2 regions of the Tepidibacillus sp. HK-1 genome follow, and region 2 is predicted to be linked to the other one. Evidence: a T-box and tRNA genes for the amino acid it is inferred to sense, from the RefSeq annotation. Region 2 holds a T-box; the other holds one or more tRNA genes.
The links. The T-box of region 2 lies ahead of metG (methionine--tRNA ligase). A T-box ahead of a tRNA ligase gene usually reads a tRNA of that ligase, here a tRNA-Met.
Positions count from the first base shown of each region.

Region 1: it encodes a tRNA-Met, which carries the amino acid that the T-box ahead of metG (methionine--tRNA ligase) is inferred to sense. The anticodon was not compared.

Region 1 covers NZ_BDGM02000008.1:25,174-33,854, forward strand. The annotation lists gene BEN26_RS05650 (NAD(P)H-dependent flavin oxidoreductase) at 1-1,061, opposite strand, end outside; gene BEN26_RS05655 (hypothetical protein) at 1,319-1,468, opposite strand; gene BEN26_RS05660 (hypothetical protein) at 1,745-1,891, opposite strand; tRNA gene BEN26_RS05665 (tRNA-Val) at 2,114-2,189, opposite strand; tRNA gene BEN26_RS05670 (tRNA-Leu) at 2,223-2,311, opposite strand; tRNA gene BEN26_RS05675 (tRNA-Ile) at 2,324-2,399, opposite strand; tRNA gene BEN26_RS05680 (tRNA-Asp) at 2,436-2,512, opposite strand; tRNA gene BEN26_RS05685 (tRNA-Met) at 2,555-2,630, opposite strand; gene BEN26_RS05690 (hypothetical protein) at 2,877-3,362, shown strand; gene thpR (RNA 2',3'-cyclic phosphodiesterase) at 3,416-3,970, opposite strand; gene BEN26_RS05700 (phosphatidylglycerophosphatase A family protein) at 3,973-4,521, opposite strand; gene BEN26_RS05705 (2'-5' RNA ligase family protein) at 4,939-5,445, shown strand; gene BEN26_RS05710 (GNAT family N-acetyltransferase) at 5,489-5,926, shown strand; gene BEN26_RS05715 (PHP domain-containing protein) at 5,997-6,824, opposite strand; gene BEN26_RS05720 (hypothetical protein) at 6,926-7,273, shown strand; gene BEN26_RS05725 (MATE family efflux transporter) at 7,361-8,681, opposite strand, start outside.
Region 2 covers NZ_BDGM02000011.1:40,427-49,107, forward strand. The annotation lists gene rnmV (ribonuclease M5) at 1-67, opposite strand, end outside; gene BEN26_RS07230 (resuscitation-promoting factor) at 130-1,176, opposite strand; gene BEN26_RS07235 (TatD family hydrolase) at 1,259-2,023, opposite strand; gene metG (methionine--tRNA ligase) at 2,040-4,046, opposite strand; T-box leader at 4,102-4,294, opposite strand; gene BEN26_RS07245 (HD domain-containing protein) at 4,357-5,631, opposite strand; gene BEN26_RS07250 (AbrB/MazE/SpoVT family DNA-binding domain-containing protein) at 5,795-6,046, shown strand; gene rsmI (16S rRNA (cytidine(1402)-2'-O)-methyltransferase) at 6,108-6,983, opposite strand; gene BEN26_RS07260 (GIY-YIG nuclease family protein) at 6,961-7,245, opposite strand; gene BEN26_RS07265 (tRNA1(Val) (adenine(37)-N6)-methyltransferase) at 7,242-7,964, opposite strand; gene yabA (DNA replication initiation control protein YabA) at 8,006-8,347, opposite strand; gene BEN26_RS07275 (PSP1 domain-containing protein) at 8,367-8,681, opposite strand, start outside.

The DNA of each region.
Region 1 (8,681 bases), on a different contig from region 2:
ATCAGTTCAGCTTCTTGAACGAGCTCTTTCATCAATTTTTTAACAGTAATAATCTCATTTAATCGATACCCATTTGAACCGGTAAAAATCAATCCGTTTGAAATATTCCCTTTCACTGCCTCGATAAGTGCTTTTGATATACAATAAGGAGTCGTTTTAGGGTCGCAAGTGACTAAACAATCATAGCACTTTTTTACAGGTATTCTTTCTCCTTCAACTGTTTTAACAAACTCATTATGGATGGCTCTTCCTGGAAGACCAACAGGACTTTTTACAAGGTTGATATCCTCTTGTTTTGAACGAATAAATGCCTGTTTGTAATTAACATCTGCATCACATTCTTCTGTAGCAATAAAGCGAGTTCCCATCTGTACTCCGGAGACTCCTAATTTTAAATATTTTGCAATATCTTGACCATTAAAAATACCTCCTGCAGCAATAATAGGGATACGTTTTTTATATTTTTCTTCAAATGAATGTAACGCTTCTCTTACATCACTTAAGATTTGAGAAAGATTTATTTTAGATTTTAATTCATCAATGGAAAAACCCAAATGTCCACCTGCTTCAGGTCCTTCAACAATCATTAAATCAGGTAAATATTCATACCTTTTGTCCCATAGCTTCGTCATTAGATATGCTGCTTTTCCTGAAGAGACAATCGGTGCGATTTTCGTTTTTGTGCCTTTAATAAATTCAGGTAATTCCTTAGGTAACCCGGCTCCAGAAACAATAATGTCTATTTTTTCCTCTACCGCGGTTCTTACCATTTCCTTATAATGGTTCATGGCCACCATAAGGTTAACCCCTATAATGCCTTTGGGACTTAACTCCCGTGCCTTACTAATTTCTTTTCTTAGAGCTCTTATATTAGCAAGAAGAGCATTGTTTTCGAAATCTGGTTCATTAAAACCAATTTGCACCCCAGAAATGATCCCAATTCCTCCCTCATTTGCTACAGCTGAGGCTAACCTAGAACGAGAAACACCTACGCCCATTCCTCCTTGAATAATAGGTACTGACGCTATTAAATCTCCTAACGAGAGTGAAGGTAATTTCATAAAATCGACTCCTTGAATTTGTTTAATGATTATCATTGTTTGCATTATAACGTTTTAAACCTTTAAAGTAAATATTTCACTTGAATTAGTTAGTATAAGTTTGACAATTTTGGAGATTTCGTAAGCAAAAAAAAACAAACCTTCCTATAATAGAAAGGTTTGTTTCCATATCTTTAATATCTCTTTCACTAGGTTGAATAGGTCTTTTATATGAACTCAGTATCTTACTGTATTATAAATAAAATAATTGCAAGTTCTTACTTTTTGGCTAGATAAAAATCCCAAACAGCTTCTTGTTCTTTTTTTGTTAAATACTCTTCAAAGCTCATCATTTTACCTTTATAGTTTACAACGTAATCTAATAAATCTTTTTGACGAGCTACCTCTTCCACTTTGTAGATTGCCATCCCAATCACCTCTTTTTTAATTTCAATCTCATTATACAACATTTTTTAGTCTATGATTGTGAAAATTATAACAAAAATATGAACATCGTTAAAGTTTAAATCTTTAGAAAAATCAATTAAATACTTTAACAGCAGCTAATTTTATTAGATTTCCAGAATTTAATATCTAATAAAAATTTTATGACTATTTTATATGTGAAAACGATAACAATTTATTATTATGTATTACGGGATAGCAATAAAGAACAACAGCTACGTTTGTTTGTAGCTGTTAGTTTATCGACGATCACTTACTAATTTAACCACCCTTGTATATTTCCCCTTTTTTACCTCTTCAGGAGTTGCATCTTCATCTAGTGCATCCATCTCCATACTTGGTGCAATGGTAGGCTCCTTTTCTTTAGGACTGATTTTCTTATCCACGATGATTCATCTCCTTTTCTTTACCTTATGTTCATTATGCTCCATAAATTGGATTTCATTCTTTATATTGTCGCTATTATCATCCATTTACTTATCACCTCTGTACCCTTTCAGGAATAACATCTTGAAAGATGGTGGTCTAAAAAATAAAAAAAGGGTTTATATCCGACCATCAACTTTCCAAAATCTTTTATGGCCTTCAAACCCTTGATATATAAAGTATGGTGACCCCGACTGGGTTCGAACCAGCGACCCCCACCCTGTCAAGATGGTGCTCTCCCGGCTGAGCTACGGAGTCACATATATTCGACGTTGTTACACTCAATTTAGATGGTGCCGAGGACCGGACTTGAACCGGTACGGTAGTCACCTACCGCAGGATTTTAAGTCCTGTGCGTCTGCCAATTCCGCCACCCCGGCAGGACTTTTAAATGGTGGGCCCAACAGGACTCGAACCTGTGACCAATCGGTTATGAGCCGACCGCTCTACCAACTGAGCTATAGGCCCCTACTAATTTAACTTTAAACAAATACTTTTTTAAAATGGCGGAGCTGACGGGATTCGAACCCGCGGTCTCCTGCGTGACAGGCAGGCATGTTAGGCCTCTACACCACAGCTCCATAATATAAATGGGAATATTCGACGTAGTGCAAATAGTTTATTGGTTGCGGGGACAGGATTTGAACCTGCGACCTTCGGGTTATGAGCCCGACGAGCTACCAACTGCTCCACCCCGCGTCATTACATAATAAAATTAGCGACAAAAATTATTATATATGATTTATAACATTTATGCAACAATTTTTAAAAATAGTTTTATCCCTTAAACCTCTTGGTCTTTGGGACAAAAGTAATTTTACCTAGAGTACAATAATTTGTCAATAGTATTGTCACATATATTTAGTGAATTGGGTTTACAATAACATTGTCAGTGTATACATGAATACCATTGACTTGAACCATGGTTAAGGAGAGTGTTGCATTTTGGCCAAACAAATAAAAGACAGACAAATCGCTTATGTAAATAAAGAAACAAATCTGTTGGTGTCACAAATCGTAAGTGGAACTCAATCACTACTACAGCAGACTAAACAATTACAGAGCAATCCATCATTAGTTGTACCTATACAACAATCTCAACTTACGTCGTCCACTGCATCTAACAACATGCAAATGTCTCAACAAAATTTCAAAACGCAACAACTTGGGCGGGCACAACAACATACTAGCGTCCCTGAAATGCAGCATTTAGATCAAATGCTACAAAAATTTTATAACGAGATTGGTAAGATGGAAACCGAATACAACCAATTGAAATCAGCCAATATGAATCCTTTACATCTTCAGCAATTGATGCAACAAAAAGCAAATGCGCTCCAATCATTTAGTAATCAAATACAACAAACAATCAATCAGGTTCAATTATCAAGTCAAACGAATCAAATTTATGAATCAGGCCATGGTTTCTAAAAAGTTTTGGCTGTTGAAATTCATCAACAGCCTCTCATATTTTCATACAAAGCTCATTTCTCTCGTTCATTTAAAAACTCTTTAGTTAAAATAGGTTGATATTTTACCCCAGAAACCGTAAAAACTGACTGGTATAAAGTTAGAGAAGTTACTTGCCATACAGAAGACGTTAGTTTAAAATTTTCCTTTTTAAAGGGAACATTCACCTTTCTTGCTAATGTTACATGAGGAGTATACTTTGGCTTTGCATCGAATGTAATCTTTGTTTTTGTCAATGCTTCAACAAAATTTTGGTAAAGTTTGTTTAACATTTGCAAGTCCCCATGAACATCAGCCCATAAAATATTAGGCTTATTTTCGCTAGGAAAGGCACTTATATTCTTTAACTGTAATTGAAAAGGGGATACATTTTTTACAGCCTCATTTAATGCTTGGTCTAACGATTCCATCTCTTTTTCATCGACTTCCCCTAAAAAAAGAAGAGTAATATGCCAATTTTCTTCTGGTACCCATTTTCCCAATTGTAAGCTGTTGCGAATAATTGGCAATTGTTGTTTAAGTTCATTTTTTACATGTTCAGCTAGCTTAAGTGCAACAAATAATCTCATAGCTAAACCACATTATCCTCAGTCATTTGTTCTTCTATTTCTTCCACCATTTCTTGCACATCTCTTAATCGATGGGCAATACGTCCTGCCGCTGAAGCAGCGATTCCAGCAACAAGGTCATCCAAAAACGTATGAACACCTTTACCGTTTTTTGTATCCAACTTTTTAATTATTCCCACTTTATCTTTATCTAAATATCCAAAAGTGGTCACTGCAATGCTTCCATAACCAAAGACAGAGCCTAATGCCATTGTTTCATCAATTCCAAAAAGTCCTTCATCAGACTCAACAAGAGATTGCAATGGTTCAGTTAACAAACCTTTTTCAGCCAATACGTCTAACTCGATCCCAACAAGTAATGCATGTTGAACTTCACGTTTTTCTAATACTTTGTTTACACTTTCCAGGCAAAGCTCCATGGTTAAATCTTTATTATATGGCAATTGTAATTCATAGACGATTTCTGCAATGTCTTCCAATGTAACACCGCGTTCTCTTAATCTCTGTAACGCTGCAGCTTTTACCTCTTTACTTGGTACCCTTCTTTTCAATACCTGTCACCTCCAAAAATATCTTTCTCCATCATATCACTTTCTCTACATATACAAAATAAACTTCATTATATATATTATTAAAAAAAAGAGTAGCAGTGAATCATGCTTACACTGCCACCCTTATCAAATATAAAATAAAAATAGATAAAGATTATTGATTTTGATGTTGATCCAGTCTTTGAATTAAATAGGCTAAACCATAACTCATTCCAACTAAAAAAAGCAAAGCAATAAAAACAATAAAAATGACTGCCATTTTATTCCTCCTTCATGTAAAAAAACTCTTTCTTAGTTTATACGGAAAAAAGGCAATTTATTCTTTCATTGTATTTACCAAAATATTTCATATTTCAAATTCTTTTGATAAAATAGGTTTATGAACCTAATGATAGGTTGAAAAAGGAGGAAAAAGGTATGAAATATGGTATTGTGATTTACCCCCAAAAGGAAATACAGGATTGGGCGAATTCATTACGAAAACGTTATGATTCTCATTACACATTAATTCCGCCCCATATTACAATTAAAGAGGCTTTTGAGATAGAAAATATAAACGAGGCTATTCAATATATTGAAAACATTACAAGTCAAATTCCTCCTTTTACATTAAAACTAAGCAAAGTCGGTACTTTTCTTCCTATCTCTCCTGTTGTATATGTAGGGTTTGAAAAAAATCCTGTTATTTATGAATTACAAGAAAAACTAAACGCTGACATCTTAAAGCGGCCATTAAAACATCAATTTATTCCACATATGACCATTGCTCAAGATTTGCATGAACAAGAAATACATGATGTATATGGTAGATTGAAATTGGAAAATTTAAATAAGTCTATACTGGTCGATCGAATTCATTTGTGTTATCAGATTGAGAATCAATCATGGACAGTTTATCAAACTTTTTTATTAACAGGAAAATAATAGCAGTGAATTTAAATATTCGTAGCAAATTTGAGGTGAGTTTATGCAAAAGTTGATATACAAACTCGTAACAAATCTACAAGAATTAAAGGATGCTTTTTCTATTAGAGAAGTTGTTTTTATCGATGAACAACAAGTTCCAAAAGAACTAGAAATGGATGAATACGATAATACAGCAACTCACTTTATTGTCTATGATGATAAACGTCCTGTAGCAACTGCAAGAATGAGGGAATACCATGACCCCTCCACCGTCAAGATTGAGAGAGTCGCTGTCCTGAAGGATGAGCGAGGTAAAGGTATTGGAAAAAAATTAATGACTTTTATTGAACAAGAAGCTTTAAAAATGGGATTTAAAACCCTAAGATTAAACGCTCAACGACATGCCGAAACGTTTTATAAAGACCTAGGATATATGACCATCAGCGAACCGTTCGATGAGGCCGGTATTGAACATGTTACCATGGAAAAGAAAAGTTAAGGTTTTTTAAAATGTACCTCATCCTTCGTGATATCTCATTAACATGTATGTCGAAAGAGTAGAGATATTCCTATCTTCTTAAATTTTTTAAACGTTCCACAACCTGATAGGGAACCATTTTTGTCCCTATTGGCGCGTGGAACATCTCGCCATTCCTTGAACCATGAAAATCAGAACCAGCGGTTACAATTATTCCGTAAGTTTCTCCCATTTCTTGATACCGTTTTTCTGCCTCTTCATCGTGATCAGGATGAAAAGCCTCAATTCCTTTAAGCCCGTATTTAATCAATCTAACAACCATTTCATCATCATCGTATAATCCTGGATGGGCTAATACTGGGACTCCTCCAGCTTTTTTAATAATATCAATTCCTTCCTCTGGAGAAATTCGAATCGGATTTACGTAGGCCTTTCCCTTTTTTCCAAGGTACAAATCAAAAGCTTCTTCCATGGTATCAACCACTTTCTTCTCGATCAATACTTCAGCAATATGAGGTCGACCAACATTAGCCCCTTCTCTTCTAATTTTCTTTTTCACTTCATCTAATGTGATCTGTATGCCAAGCTCATTTAATTTGACTATTATCATTTCATTTCGTTTATCCCTTGCTTTTTGCAGTTCATCAAGCGTATTTAAAAATTCCTTATCTTGGTAGCGAATAAAATAACCAAGAACATGAATATCTTGTCCTTTTTCTACAGTACTCATCTCAATTCCAGGAACAACCTCAATTCCTATTTTTTCAGCCATTTCAATCGCTTCATCAATTCCACTCACTGAATCGTGATCTGTGACGCCTAAAGCAGCCAATCCTGCTTCTTTTGCTAATTTGACGTTATCTGCAGGTGCATTTAGACCATCTGATGCAGTGCTATGCGAATGCAAATCTGCTCTCATCCTTTTCACTCCTTAAAAAAAATTCACAAAAATAACAGGTATTTTGAACAAGGCATCCCTCATAAACGTTTTAATACAATAAAGTTAAAGGAGGCCGTTTTGTGCACATTAACGTAAAGTCTGGATTTAAAATTGTAAAACCCTCTTCAAGAATTGATAAAGTATTTGAATCTCAAGGGTTCAAGAAAAAAGGGGGCAAAGACTTTCCCTACTATCGTCTAAGAATAGATGATATTTGCACACGAACGAGTTATGAATTACAGGTACCCGTACAGGAAATCTATTTAAGTCCAAAAGAATCTCTATATAAATTTCAGGAGATGATTATTCATACCCGATCTCCAGTAAAACCCCATCAAATTCCGGAGGCGATTATTCAAGCGGCAAAGGAAAAAATGAATGAGGTATTTTCTACTCTTTCTGAATCTAAACCAAGTATAAAAATCTAACATGTCTATTTTACCCTTTTTATCTTTTTATCATGAAAAAGAAAATATGAAAAGGCTGCGAGTTTTGCAGCCTTTACTTCATTATTCTCACACAATTTCAGCACTATGTTTAACCAATACTTTCTTCTGCCAAATTCGACTTTTCCAGCGAAAGAACATAAAAATACCTCTAAACCATTCATCTGCTGCAAACCCTAACCAAGCGCCGATTAAACCAAGGCCAAAGTGAATTCCTAAAACATAGGTTAAGGTTACACTTACACCGAACATTGAGATCACTCCCATGATAACAGGAAAATTCACATCCCCTGCCGCACGAAGAGAACTAATCAAGACTAAATTAAACGTTCGTCCTGCTTCTAGTAAAATATTAATCATCAATAAAGTTGAACCTAATTCTATAATCGAAGGGTCAACAGTGAAAATTCGGAATAAGTATTTGCTTAGCACAGAAAATAAAATAGCAACTGAAACCGAAACGATAAAGCTAATTTTTAAACTACGTAATGCTGTATGATAAGCATCGTCATTCTTTTTTGCGCCAACTAAATGTCCAACAAGAATTTGTGTACCTTGAGCAACGGAAACGGAGAATAAAAAGATAAAACTACTAAGATTTTGAGCATAGACTTTTGTGGTTAATGCCAGCGTTCCCATCATCGTAATAAAATACGTATTTAAAATTTGCGAAGTATTATAAGCTAAATGTTCCCCTGCAGCAGGTAAACCAACCGATAAAATCCCTTTAATGTAGTACTTTTTAAAATTAAAAAATTCACTAACTGTATAGCGATGATTTAATCGATTAGACAAGATCATCATAATTGCAATAAAACCAATGATTCGTGTAATTGTAGTTGAGATTGCCACTCCGGTTACTCCGAGCTTTGGAAAACCAAAAAGACCAAAAATAAAAATGGAGTTACCAATGATATTCATCACATTCATCGAAAGGCTTACATACATAGCATCCCTAGTAAAACCATTACTCCTTAATACCGCACCTGCAGAATTTAATGCAGCCTGAACAAATAAAAAGCCACCGACAATCAACATATATGATTTAGAATAAGCTTGTAGTTCAATTGGTACATTCATAATGTCTAAGAAAACGGGTGAAAAGAAAGCCATCATTCCACTTAATAGGATCCCAAATAGGAAATTAACGCCAATTGCAACAGCTCCAATTTTTAATGCATCATAATATTGTTTTGCTCCTAAATTCTGAGCCACGACAATACTTGCCCCAGCGGAAACGAAACCAAACATCACAATCGCAATAGAAATAATTTGATTGGTAACTCCTACTGCGGCAACAGCATCATCGGATACTTTACTGAGCATCATCGTATCTATATTCCCCATCAACATAAAAAGGAACACTTCAATAAAAATTGGCCAAGTAATT
Region 2 (8,681 bases):
GAACCGCTCTTTGTATCGCTACCGTATCGTCTCTTCCTTCAACTACGATTACTTCCTTAATCTTCATTGTTCCCTCCTATAGCTCCTCATACAAACAAACAGGGGAAAACTCCCCCTGTTAGTTGGTCACTATTTTGTTGGCTTTTCCGGTCCTAAAACATACACGGTTACACCAGTTTTTACCCCAAGCTGACTTGCTTTTTGATCATTACCTACATAAAGGTCAATTTTATTTCCTTTAATCGCACTGCCTATATCTTCTGCTTTTCTTAATCCAACTCCATCAATCCAAACCCACCAACCTAGTGGAATAATCTTTGGATCAACAGCAATCGTTCTCCCAACAGTTGCTGTTGTTCCTGTATAGGTATAAACTCCGGAACCATAATGGGTCATTTTTATGTTTTTAAGAACTTTAATTGGCCTGAGAATATAACCACCTCTAGAAACAGTAGCAGAAGCTGTTCCATAAGCAATGATTTGATCTTTCTTTTCTTTGACAATATCCTGTTTTAGCAGTTCTCTCTTTACTTCTTTTCCATCTTCATAGGTAATTTCATAAACCTTAGCAATTTTTCCATCTTGGCCTTTAACCAATACTTTCTCTTGGTTCTTTTCTAAAGACAGGTCAGCCTTTTTAACTAATCCATATTTAATATTCTCTTCTTCTGTTACGATTTTCTTTGTGATTCTTGAAATTTTAATATCCATTTCTGATTGAACTATTGTGCTAAGGCTTGGGTAAACTTTATCTAATGGACCAAGTTGAATGCCTAGTTGATTTATCACCTGATCAATCGTTTTTGCAGTAGTCCAATGATCAATTTGTTTACCATCTACCTGTACAATTACTAATTTAGCAGTATTTACAATTACCTTCTGCCCATCCTTTAACGGTGACTGAAGAGGAACAGAAAGTTGATCATGAGCGCCTATTTTTATTTGCTGCTGATCTAACAATTCTTTCACTGTTCCTTTGAAAGTAGAAACTTCTTTTTCTTTTCCATTTACAACGAGAATAACTTCTTTTTGCATCAACTGGTAAAAAGTTACGAAACTGAATGCTAAAATAGCCAAAAAAACAATGATAAAGAGTGTCTTTTTATATTTTGTATTAGGAAAAGAAGGAATGACAGAAGAAGAATGGTTGCCTGCTTTTAAAGACAGTTTTCCCATTACATCTCCCCCTTTAGCAGTTCAACATTTTATTCAATGATAGCTAAAATGTCAAACCAATATTTTCCATCCCTTAAATCCATTAGAATTTCAAAATCCGTTTAGCATTTCTTGTCGTAATTTGTGCAATTTCTTCGACATCCATTCCTCGTAATTCGGCGATTTTTGTTGCAACAAATTTGACATATGCCGACTCATTTCTTTTCCCACGATATGGTTCAGGGGTTAAATAGGGAGAATCGGTTTCAAGCAGTATCCGGTCAATAGGTATATGGGTTGCTACTTCCTTAGGTTTTTTTGCGTTTTTAAAAGTGACTGGTCCGCTAAAGGAAATATAAAAGCCTAAATCAATGCATTCCTTTGCCATTTCCATACTACCAGAGAAAGAATGTATGATCCCTCCCACATCCTTAGCACCTTCTTCTCTAAGGATTGAACAAATGTCTTGATGAGCATCACGGTCATGAATAATAATCGGTAAGTTCACTTGTTTTGCTAATTGAATCTGTTTTCGAAAAATTTCTTGTTGCACTTCTTTAGGAGCAAAATCCCAATAATAATCTAGACCAATTTCACCAATCGCTAATATTTTTGGATGTTGGGTGATTTCCTTTAACCAGTCAAAATCTTCTTCTTTCATTTCATGTGCATCGTTAGGATGCCAACCAACAGCTCCAAAAATAAAATCATATTGTTCAACTAATTCAATCGTTGAAAGAATCGTTTCTCGGTTATAACCGATGTTAATAATCGTTTCAACACCTACTTCTTTCGCTCGTTTGATCACTTCAGCTCGATCTTCATTAAATTTTTCATCATTTAAATGTGCATGTGTATCCACTAACATAAGAATCACCTAACCGTTATTTGACTTTGGCTCCATTTGGAATATCATCGGAAACAGTAGCAAGCACCAACTGATCCCCTTGCGATGCTGCCAAAATCATTCCTTTGGATTCTTCACCTCTTAATTTTACTGGCTTTAAGTTGGTTACACAGATAACTTTCTTTCCAACCAAATCTTCAGGTTGGTAATACTTAGCGATACCAGACACCACTTGACGTTTTTCATAACCAAGATCTAATTGAATTTTAAGCAATTTATCTGCATTTGGTATTTTTTCTGCTTCAATCACTTCTGCTACTTGTAATTCAACTTTAGAGAAATCATCAATTGTAATTTGATCTATTATCGTATTTTCCATCTTGGTATCTCCTCCATTTGTGGTCGCTGATTGGTTTAATTTTTTTGCATTCTCTTCTGCTTGCTTTCGTGCCGCAGCCGTTGTTTCATCAATTGCTTTGATTTCTTCTTCCATATCAAGGCGTGGAAATAACGCTTCTTTTTTCTCTACTTTTGCTCCTGGATGAACGATACCCCAAGATTTAGTTAAATCCCAATTGGTTGACACAGCATCCAAACCTAGTTGCTCCCATATTTTTTGAGGCGTTTTCGTCATAAAAGGCTGAATCAAGATAGAAGTAATACGAATACTTTCTACCAGTTGATATAAAACCGTCCCTAGCCGCCCTTTATTAGCCTCATCCTTTGCAAGTGACCAAGGCAAAGTTTCATCTATATATTTGTTCGTCCGATTGATGAGTTGCCATATCTGCTGTAAAGCCTGGCTAAAGAGCATCTGATCTAATGATTCCTCTACCTTTTGTGAGGTTTCCATCGCAGCTTGTTTTAGATCTTCATCCAGAGAGGTTAATGCTTCTGGAGTTGGGACAAACCCATCAAAGTATTTCTCTATCATCGCTACTGTCCTACTGACTAAGTTACCTAAATCATTAGCTAAATCCACATTTAAACGCTGAATGAAAATTTCTGGCGTAAATACTCCATCACTACCGAAAGCAATTTCTCGTAAAAGAAAATAACGAATACTATCTGAACCATAACGGTCAATTAGGAATTTTGGATCGATCACATTCCCTTTTGACTTTGACATTTTCCCATCTGGCATTAAAATCCATCCATGTCCAAATACTTTTTTAGGTAATGGTAAGTCTAATGCCATTAAAATAATTGGCCAATAAATGGTGTGAAATCGTAGAATGTCTTTCCCAATTAAATGAACATCTGCTGGCCAGTAGCGTTCAAATGTCTTTCGTTCTTCCGGATCATCGGATAAATAGCCGATAGCAGTAATATAGTTGGTTAAGGCATCTATCCAAACATAGATCACATGTTCCGGATTGTCCGGTACCTTTATTCCCCAATCAAACGTTGTCCTAGATATCGACAAGTCCTCTAAACCCGGTTTTAGGAAATTGTTAATCATTTCGTTTTTCCGTGATTCCGGTTGAATAAACTCTGGATGCTCTTCAATATATTGCAATAGCCGATCTTGATATTTTGACATTTTAAAGAAATAGCTTTTCTCCTTCACTAGTTGCACAGGTCGATGACAATCAGGGCATAAATAGCCTTCGTCTGTTTTAACTAGTTGCCTTTCAGTCCAATATGCCTCATCAGGTACACAATAATATCCTTCATATTCTCCAAGATAGATGTCTCCATTTTCTAAAAGCTTTTTGAAAATCCTTTGTACCACTTTTTCATGACGTTCTTCCGTTGTCCTAATAAAATCATCATATGAGATATCAAGTTTTTGCCATAAATCTTGAATCCATTCTACAATTGGATTGATAAACTCAATTGGCTTTAAGCCTTCTTCCTCGGCTCTTTTTTGTAATTTTTGCCCATGTTCATCTGTTCCAGTTAAATAATACACATCATAGCCACGGAGCCTTTTATATCTAGCCATCGCATCAGCAGCAATCGTTGTATAAGCATTACCGATGTGTAATTTATTACTTGGATAATAAATCGGTGTCGTAATATAAAATGTTTTTTTACTCAAAGTCCTTCAACCCCTTTTTTGAAAAAACTGCTTTAAATAAAAAAACTCCTATCCAGCTTGGGACGGGAGTTTATACTCACGCGGTACCACCCAAATTCCTATGCATTAAGCATAGGCTCTTTTAAGTGTCATTCGACATAGTATCATTTCTCCAGGACCATCTTCATTCATCCCAACATACTGGTTCTCAGCCTTCCCAGCTCTCTGTGAAAGTGGTGATGAATTACTCATCCCTTCATTGATTTTCCTTATTTTTTTGTTATTATCGCTCATTATATCATTTTCTTTCCCAAAATATACATAATTCCATTCATCGTGTCAATAGTTGAAATTGGGATAAAATCGACTTCTCTTTTAACAAATCTTCCGGGAAAAAAATTTTATGTTCTGTTTTCCTTTTCCCTGTAATGACGGCAATAATATCTGATTTTGTCGAAATCTCAATGGTCTCTCCTTGTCGATTTAAAAGATATATTGGCGACATTTCTTTTTTATCGCCAGGTCGATAAATGTCATATGATAAGTCAGATGGTGAATCAAGTTCTAAATAGTAGGTAGGATCAATGTTATTTTTATGAAAAAATTCAAGGATAGCTTCTAGTTTAGATTGATCATTAGGGTTAAAATCTATGTATTGAAATAATCTTCGATGTAAAAACCGTTCTGTCAAGTCCGCTAGAATCTGATCCTTTTCTTGACTCCAAAAATAAAACAGAGTAAAAAACATAGGTTCATCTAGAATAAGATAATCATCAACATGAAGCTGTCCTTGGAATAATCGTACGATGGGAGGAAAGAGAGTTGAAAAGGTATATCCCTCTTCAAAAAGGTTTTTTGCCCTAAGGAAAATTTTTCTTAGTAGAATTTCCCCGCTTCTCGTTACCGGATGAAAATAAACTTGCCAGTACATCTGATATCTAGACATCAAATAATCTTCAACACTATGCATTCCGCTTTCTTTTACTACAAGTCTTCCTTGATATGGCCTAAGTACCCTTAAGATTCTCTCCAAATCATAAAACCCGTAATTAACTCCTGTATAATAGGCATCCCTTAATAAATAATCCATTCGATCCGCATCCAATTGACTCGAGATTAAATCCATCACAATAGGTTTCTCGTATTTTTTGTTAATGACATCAACTACACGAGAGGGAAATGTTGAATCAATTTGGCGAAGAAAAGAATTAATTTCAGTTTCACCTAAAATTAAACTTTTGGACCATTCCTCATGATTCGTGTTTAATACCTTTTCTATTGAATGGGAAAAAGGACCGTGGCCTACATCATGGAGTAGTGCCGCTACTAAAGAAATAAGTCTCTCCTCTTTTGGCCACTCTATATATTGGTTTCGTTCAAAACGAGAAATAATTTTCCGAGTGATTTCGTAGACACCTAACGAATGCGAAAACCGGCTATGTTCAGCTCCATGAAAAGTAAAGTAAGTAGTCCCTAGTTGGCGAATCCGACGTAATCTTTGAAATTCCTTTGTATCAATTAAATTCCATATTAAACGATCTTGAACATAGATGTACTGGTGGACTGGATCTTTAAATACTTTTTCTTCATCCATCCTCAAATCCATCACCTCTTTATTCATGATTAAGAAAATAACAAAAAATTTTACAAAAAATGCAAAAATGTATTGACTGTTTTGGCAATCCTTGGTATTCTATGTTTATAGAAATTTTGTCGAAATATGACGATATTATCCTTAATTTAAAAAATTGATAAAGGAGGGTAACAAAATGTTAAAATCTACAGGTATTGTCCGCAAGGTAGACGAGTTAGGTCGTGTAGTTATTCCAATTGAATTACGTAGAACATTAGGAATTAGTGAAAAGGACGCTTTAGAAATCTACGTAGATGGCGAACGCATTATTCTAAAAAAATACGAACCAGCTTGCATCTTCTGTGGAAATGCAGAGAATGTATTCCATTTTAAAAACAAAATTGTATGTAGTGAATGCTTAAGCGAAATGCCAAACGCACAAAATTAAATGAAGGCGAAAACAAAAGCTTCGACCATAAAAGAAGCTTTTGTTTTTTTTAGCTTATGTTTTATAGTTTATGGTATTGTTGGTATACTTCCCTCTTGTTAAGATTACGATCTTTTGCGGTTAATTTGATCGCCTCCTTTGGTTGTTTATCTTGTTTTATGTAATGTTCCACATGCTCAAGAATGGATAAGGATTGCCACCATTGATTAGTTTCCCTCTCTATTTCCTTTCCACTAGAACCTTGAATAATAAGGGTCAATTCTCCTTTTGGAGGATGTTCTTCTACATATTGCATCACTTCGAAAACAGTTCCTCTTATAAATTCTTCGTGCTTTTTTGTTAATTCTCGAATAAGTACTAGATTTCGATCACCTAAACCCTCAAGAATCATTTTTAAGGTCTTCTCAATTCGGTGTGGTGCTTCATAGATAATCAAAGTTTCCTGGTAAGATTTTATTTGTTCAAGCTGCTGGGATAAAACCTTTTTTTCTTTAGATAGGAAACCTAAAAAAATAAATCGCTGCGTAGGTAACCCAGAGGCGATTAGCCCCGTTAATGCTGCATTAGCCCCTGGAATCGGGATCACCGGTATCCCTCTTTCTACACTAGATCTAACTAACTCATAGCCTGGATCTGAAATAGCTGGCATACCTGCATCACTAACTAAAGCAATATTTCTTCCCTTTTCCAATAATTGAAGAAGTTCAGCACCACTGGATTCCTTATTATGTTCATGATAACTATACAGCTTTTTTTGAATCTGAAAGTGATTTAATAGTTTTATCGTTTGCCTTGTATCTTCTGCAGCGATTAAGTCTACCTCGGATAAGATCTGAATAGCACGATAGGTCATATCTTGCAGATTACCTATCGGTGTTCCTACTAAATAGAGACATCCCTTTTGAGGTTCAACCTTATAACTTTTCTGGATATTCATTGATTAACCCTTCTTTAATTAACATTTCTTTTTGCTTTCGATTTAATTTTTTTATTTCTAATTCGCGTTTTAAACCCCAAGATTTACTATCTCCTTTTTCATAGTATATCAAACGCACAGGAAGCCGACTCCTTGTATATTTTGATGCTTTTCCTTCTTGATGCTGCGCTAATCTCCGTTTAATGTCAGTCGTATAGCCAGTATAAAAACTATGATCGCCGCACTGAAGAATATAAACATAATGATCCTTTTTCACATTCATTTCCCATCACCGAAATAAATCTGCTGAATTTCTTTTTCATATTTTCCATCTTCAGCATAAACAATCAGTGGTGGTAAAATGTGCAATTCTTTTCCCCCGAACTTTGTTGCTTCAACTAATACCATATTAGCCTCTTTCTGCAAAGAAGGGTGAACAAATCGTATCCTTTTTGGTTCTAATTTTTCTTCTCGCAATGTTGTGATAATATCTCCTAATCTTGCTGGTCGATGAACCATCGCAAGCCTTCCCCCTGTTTTTAATAACTGAGCACTTGTATTTATCACTGTTTTTAAATTCGTAGCAATTTCATGACGTGCGATCGCATAATGTTCATTTATATTATGATCCTGTCCACTTATAGGCATATAAGGAGGATTGACTGTTACTAAATCAAAGGTTTCTTTTCCAAAATACCTAGGAGCTTCTTTTAAATCTCCATGGTGTATTCTTATCTGTCCCTCTAAATGATTGATTTGTACGCTCCTATTGGCCATATCGACTAACTTTTCTTGAATTTCCACTCCATATATCTCTGTTTTGGTTTTTGTAGACATCAATAAAGGAATAACACCTGTCCCAGTGCAAAGATCAATGATCTTCCCTTTCTTTGGGATCGTTGCAAAATGAGCTAATAGGACTGCATCCATTGAGAAAGCAAATATATCTTTACTTTGGATAATCTTTAAATTGTTATTTAACAAATCATCTAGCCTTTCCATTTCCTTCACCTACAAAAAAGACTCTCTAATAATGAGAGTCGTTAAGATTTACTTAAAAATGATAAGCAAAAGAGGCAATCTCCTTCAGTTCTCAGGCTTCCATAATGAAGGTTACAAACATGAAACCCCTCATGATATAAACGAGCTAAATTGTCATATCCCTCGCCAATCCTAGTCTTTTCTTTCACAGTCTTTTCTGATGGATCAGATGATGGATATTTTTCCTCCAACCTCTGACGTAATTGCTCATTCTCGATGTGTAAATGATGATTTTCTTCTAAAAGGGTGACAATTTTTTGTTTTAAAAATCCCAATTCTTGGTATAATTCCCCGACTTTTTCTTCAATGTCTGCTACCTGTGAAAAAATCTCTTTTTTTTCCACAATATCAACCCCAAATAATTTAAAATTCAAATTCCCCCACTACAACATCGTCTAAAGCCATTACTTCTACATTCTGTGTTGCACTAATCTCTACTTGTACTTTGCGTTCTAAAATATTAAGCCCAACTACTCGACCTAGCCCTAGCGGGGTCATTACTTTACTTCCTATATCAGGAAGTTCTTCTTTGCCACTCTCATAGTTATCATTCTCATACTTAAGACAACACATCAATCGACCACATAATCCAGATATTTTAGTCGGATTTAATGATAGGTTTTGATCCTTGGCCATTTTTATAGATACTGGTTCAAAGTCTCCCAAAAAAGATGAGCA